Regions from separate parts of the Arcicella rosea genome, predicted to be linked through region 2. Evidence: riboswitches for the same ligand, from Rfam matches in the RefSeq annotation. Region 2 holds a riboswitch; the other holds the start of a gene.
The links. Region 2 has a riboswitch for thiamine pyrophosphate ahead of ABID42_RS03390 (TonB-dependent receptor). Riboswitches for the same ligand answer to the same signal wherever they lie in the genome.
Positions count from the first base shown of each region.

Region 1: another riboswitch for thiamine pyrophosphate. It lies ahead of thiS (sulfur carrier protein ThiS); the one in region 2 lies ahead of ABID42_RS03390 (TonB-dependent receptor).

Region 1 covers NZ_JBEUMS010000004.1:342,132-345,349, reverse strand. Annotated here, with positions in the region: gene thiC (phosphomethylpyrimidine synthase ThiC) at 1-1,782, opposite strand, end outside; gene thiS (sulfur carrier protein ThiS) at 1,820-2,023, opposite strand; TPP riboswitch at 2,268-2,365, opposite strand; gene ABID42_RS07685 (AraC family transcriptional regulator) at 2,677-3,218, shown strand, end outside.
Region 2 covers NZ_JBEUMS010000001.1:756,620-759,837, forward strand. Annotated here, with positions in the region: gene ABID42_RS03390 (TonB-dependent receptor) at 1-1,992, opposite strand, end outside; TPP riboswitch at 2,101-2,197, opposite strand; gene ABID42_RS03395 (GNVR domain-containing protein) at 2,374-3,218, opposite strand, start outside.

The DNA of each region.
Region 1 (3,218 bases), on a different contig from region 2:
TTCCTCTACACCCATATTATCAGCATAATCACGTACTTCTTTCGTGATTTTCATTGAGCAGAAATTTGGACCACACATTGAACAAAAGTGAGCAATTTTTGCTCCTTCGGCAGGTAAAGTTTCGTCGTGATATTCACGAGCAGTATCTGGATCAAGTGCTAAATTGAATTGATCTTCCCAACGGAATTCAAAACGAGCTTTACTTAAAGCATTATCACGAATTTGCGCACCATAATGTCCTTTGGCAAGGTCGGCAGCATGTGCAGCAATTTTATAAGTGATTACTCCCACTTTCACATCTTCTTTGTTTGGCAAACCTAAATGTTCTTTTGGTGTAACATAACAAAGCATTGCACAACCAAACCAGCCAATCATGGCTGCACCAATCCCAGAAGTAATATGGTCATAAGCTGGAGCAATGTCAGTTGTCAATGGTCCAAGTGTGTAAAAAGGTGCTTCGTGACATTCTTTCAATTGCTTGTCCATATTTTCTTTAATCAAGTGCATCGGCACGTGACCCGGCCCTTCTATGATGGTTTGTACATCATGTTTCCAAGCGATTTTCGTCAATTCACCCAAAGTTTCTAATTCAGCAAATTGAGCGGCATCATTGGCATCAGCAATACTTCCAGGACGAAGTCCGTCCCCCAAAGAAAAAGCTACATCATAAGCTTTCATGATTTCGCAGATTTCTTCAAAATGTGTGTAAAGGAAATTCTCTTTATGATGAGCCAAACACCATTTTGCCATGATACTTCCTCCACGAGAAACAATTCCCGTTACTCTTTTTGCCGTCATTGGCACATATCTCAACAACACGCCTGCATGAATCGTAAAGTAATCAACGCCTTGTTCTGCTTGTTCAATTAACGTATCTCTGAAAATCTCCCAAGTTAAATCTTCTGCCTTTCCTCCTACTTTTTCTAAAGCTTGGTAAATCGGTACTGTGCCAATTGGTACAGGAGAATTACGGATAATCCACTCACGGGTTTCGTGGATATTTTTACCTGTCGATAAATCCATGATGGTATCAGCACCCCAGCGACAAGCCCAAACGGTTTTTTCTACTTCTTCTTCGATGTTCGATGAAACCGCAGAATTACCAATATTGGCATTTACTTTCACCAAAAAGTTACGCCCAATAATCATTGGTTCACTTTCTGGGTGATTAATATTATTAGGAATAACAGCTCTACCCATTGCCACTTCCGAACGTACAAACTCTGGCGTTATTAAACCCTTTGGCGTATTTGCTCCGAAACTATGTCCTTCGTGTTGGTGTCCGATACTTTTCAAAGCATCAATTTTCTGGTTTTCACGGATGGCAATGTACTCCATTTCTGGCGTAATAATTCCTTTTTTGGCATAATGCAATTGCGAAACATTTTGCCCTGCTTTCGCTCTTAATGGCTTCTTCAAATGTTCAAAACGAAGTGAATCCAAAGCTGGATTTGCCAAACGTTCACGACCATAATTTGAAGAAATACCTTCTAATTCTTCTACGTCTCCACGATTTACAATCCATGATTGACGTAATCTTGGCAAACCTTTTCTTACATCAATATCAATATTGGGGTCTGTAAAAGGTCCACTGGTATCATATACCGTAACGGGTGCATTTTTTGACATCACTTTACCATTTACCAAAGTATCTGACAAAGATATTTCACGCATTGCTACTTGAATATCATGTATTTCTCCCTGAACATATACTTTTTTTGATGCAGGAAATGGCGCTCTACTGATGGTTTCAGTCTGAGGAGTTTTTTCTGTTTTCTTCATGTTTTTCATTAGTTTTTGGAGGATTCAATGACAATCTTTAACCGCCTTGCGTAGCACGAATGAGCATTAATCGGTCATTACTTTCAAGCTTGATAGCAGACCATTCTGCACGAGGAATTACTTCTTCGTTGATAGCTAAAGCCAATCCACGGAGTTCGTTAATACCTTGTTGATTCAGCACTTCGATTAAAGTAGGATTTTCTGAAAACTCAAATGTTTCGTCGTTAACAAAGACTGTCATTTCATGAATTTATTTAAATAAAAACAAATGAACTTTAACGGAAACCAAGAAGAAATTGTGAGCGTGTACGAGCAAGCTTTGGGGAAACTTTTGTGATATATTAGTTGTACACCTAATCATCCACAAAATGTGTCATCCACCTAAAAACAAGAATGAAAAATCAATCTATCATTTTAAAGCTAACCAAGAAAAGCAGTGAAATTTTAGAAACGATGATGAAATACTTGCATCGAATTTGAATTGAAAAATCTGCCTTACTTTTTCCTACGCAGCAATTACGCCGTTCAGGTTTTGAGGGTATAATCTCAGCCCGTTATATTTAAGGCACCCCTAAAGTTTGAGACAAATGTAAAGTATAAAAATTGAATTCAAGGCAAATATTTTTGTTTTTTTTTCACTCATGTCTTTTCAAAAATATTTTTGGATTTAAAAACAAAAAGCCATCAATTATGATACAAATTCTACTTTAAAGTCTTACAAGTCATAAAATCAACCATAAAAACTAAGGGAAAACCCTTGATTTTAGTATATTCTATAGACTATTTGTTGCAATATTGACAATAAATTGCAATTTTACTGTATAAATACTTCACTATACTTATGATACTTTAACTACATAATTATTTGTATTATTTTAACCCTTATTATCTAAGATGACAAAAATTTATCGAGAAATTACGCCACTTACTTCAAATGATTGCTTCATGGTTTTTGATAGAACAAAGAATAAATTTGATTTTCCTTTACATTATCATGAAGAGTTTGAGTTGAATTTTATCGAAAACGCAAAAGGTGTGAAAAGAGTAATCGGCGACCACACCGAAGTGATTTCAACTCAGGAATTGATTTTGATAGGTTCGAATGTACCACATGGTTGGTTTTCACATGAATCTGAAATGGAGGATATTCATGAAATTACAATACAATTTCACAAAGATTTATTTGATGAGAAATTCTTAAAAAGAAATCAAATGAGCTTTATCCGCTCGATGCTAGAACGTTCGGCTAGAGGAATTTCCTTTTCACAAGAAACCATTCAGGCAATTAAACCTCGCTTAATCGGACTCACACAAACCAATGGTTTTTGTTCGGTAATGGAATTGATGTCTATTTTACATGATTTGTCGGTTTCGAGAAATATGAAAACCTTAACGACAGTGACTTTTGCAAATGAAACCGCTACTTATGATAGCCG
Region 2 (3,218 bases):
CAATTGAACACCAGCTTCTACTTCTAATCCTAAACGATAACTTTCTGGAACGTTTACACGAATTGGCGAACCAACATCATTCAATTTTCCAGTTAAAACCAATTGGTTATTGTAATTCATAAAGTAACCGTTCAAAGCAAAAGCAGCTTTTCCTTTTTGAACTTTATAACCTACTTCAAAATCGTTCAACTTTTCAGATTTAGGTGTTGCACCAACATTATCAACAAAATCAGAACGGTTAGGTTCTTTGTTGCCTACGCTGTAAGAAGCATAAGCCGAAGCATTAGACGCTATTTGGTAACTTACTCCAAACTTTGGATTAAAGAATTTATAATCCACTTTTTGTCCGATGTTCAAAAGATTATCATCCGTTCCTTTAATTTCATAATTTACAGTTCTTACTTGTAAATCAGCAAAAGCATTTATTTTTTCAGTAAGCTGATAGAATACTTTTCCATAAATATTGAAATCCGTTTTCTGTGCCGTTCCGTTATAATATCTGTCTCCTAATTTTGAAGTAGAAGCATATTGCGCCCAAATGATTTCTCCATAATGACGACCATCATATTGATTTAATCCACCACCAATATTAGCTTTTAACTTCTTAATACCCTGATAATCAAAAGAGAAAGTTGTTCCATAAAAATCATTATCTAACCATTTTCTACGAACTAAATCTGTTTTAGTAAGCGTGGTATCTTTTAATACAATATTTGGTAAACCATACTTTGAAAACTTATCTTGCTCTTTAAACTGCTCGTAATATCCACGCCCATAAGTATAATGGAAATTCAAGTTGAATGTCCACACATTTGATAAAGTATGCGAAGAAAGTAATTGATAATGATCTTGCTGATAATTATCCGTTTGATTTGGATAAGTATATAAATTGAAAGTACGATTTATCGGCAAAGTTGCTTCTGATACGCCTTCCCAAGCTTGATAGGTTTTTTCTTTTCCGGAGAAAACATTCAGACGAACAAAAGATTTTTTTCCAAAGTAAGCTCCCGAAAGATAGAATGATTTTAAATCAGAACTAGCTCTGTCGATATAACCATCAGAAGTAACTTTCGACAAACGAGCATCAAAAGTAAATTTATCGTTTACCAAACCAGAACCAACTAAAATAGTGTTTTTTAAAGTATTGAATGAGCCATAAGCAGTATTGATTTCGGCATAAGCCTGTTTTCTGAATTCGTTAGTAGAAATATTAATTGATGCCCCAAAAGCACCAGCACCGTTGGTAGAAGTACCCACGCCACGCTGCACTTGGATTGAACTTACCGAACTAGCCAAATCGGGCGTATTTACCCAATAAGTACCTTGAGATTCCGCATCGTTCAAAGGAATGCCATTAATAGTCACATTGATTCTGGTAGCATCTGTTCCTCTGATTCTAATCCCTGTATAACCCACTCCAGCACCAGCATCAGAAGTAGAAACTAACGAAGGTGTAAAGTTTAATAATTGAGGAATATCCTGACCAAGATTTTGCTTCTGAATATCTTCTTTAGAAACATCCGTAAAAGCAATGGCTGATTTTGCATTGGCTCTAGTAGCATTTACTACTACTTCATCTGCGGCAAAAGTAGATTTACTAAGTTCGAATTTGAAAGTAGCATCTTTTTGTAAATCAATTACTTGTATTTTTTTCTCATAACCTACAAAGCTTATTTTCAAAGTATAAGTACCTTTTTTTACATTTTTAAGGGTGAAAACACCTTGTACATTACTTTGCGTTCCTCTTACTGCATTCACTAAAACAATGTTTGCTCCAGCCAAAGGTTTATTACTTTCGGCGTCAAATACTTTTCCTGAAATAGTATATTGGGCGTATGATTTTGTGAAGAGAAAAAGTATTAAAACTAAAAGATTTGAATACTTTAAAATAGCAAAATGTTGATTCTTTGAAGAAAAAATCATGGCAACGAAATGCTTGATGATACCTGCCTGAATAGACAGATTTCTCAGATTAGTCGTTAAATTTTTCATTTTTGAAAAGATTAACAACAGGCAAAGGAGTCAAATCCCGTTAGATTTAACAATGTGAAACCCTATGTGATTGATTGATTTTAAATCTGTTTACGTCATTATAACGCAAAACCAAATTTACAAAATCCCTTCGACGGAATTACCCGCATCAGGTTCAGTGGGTATAATCTCAGCCCGTTATATTAAGGCACCCCTTTTTGTGATTGTAAGACAAAGGTATGACGAAAACTGATAAATTGTATTTTTTTATTTTGAGACTTGAGGATTTTGGACTTTAGACACAAGAGACAAGAATCAAGACTATTTTTTAGATTTTAGGATTTACTGACTTTGAGACTTGAGGGTATACAATTTTAGGTTTTTAGTTTATTAAACAGGTACTCAAGCCTTGAAGACTTCAGAAAAGTGAAAATTTCTAACCGTAATACCTACAACTGAAATGAATAAACCTAACAGAGTAAAGCCTACAATGATAATTCCCCTCGACGGACTACTTTTCTTCACAGGCACTTGTGCAGGTTCTAGTACTTTAAAAACGGGTGTTTCTCTGTGAATTCTAATTTTCGTTTCTTCTAATTGCGTAGCTAATTGAGTGTAAAGATTGTAAGCCAATTCTACTTCATGTTGTAATTTTTTGCCTTCATCTTTGGCGATGTTCAAGAATAAATTCCTATTCATGTCCTGATAATGTGAGTACGCAAAAAGGGCTTTTTCATAATGTTTTTGTGCTTCATTGATTCGTGAGGATAAGAAATCTATGTCTTTTTGGGTTTTTTCTGTTCGGTACTGAATCACATAATTTAATAGATAATCTTGGGTAAATTTGGCAAGCGTAGCGGCAATTACAGGGTCTTGCATTTTTACTGACATTGTAATTACACCTGTTTTTTTGTCTAAAGAAGTCACAACTCTTTTATGCAATTCTCGGATTTGTAAATCTTCTTCTTTATTCAAATGAATCAATTCTGGAGTAATTTTTGGTTCATTCAAGTTCTGAAATTCACTTTTATTAGATTCCCCAACGAGCTTTACAAGTATTTCCTTTTTACTACATTCCTTTAGATAATCCGAAACAAGCATTTCTCGCTGATGTTCGATTGAGCGAACTTTTAAATGAAGTAGTTGCATCAAAAAAGGTGTACTCTGCAAAATATTCGGATATAAATCTGGGCGAACGGCTTCTGTCGAACCAAAACTACTGAGGTCAACGCCAGCAAGTCCAGCCA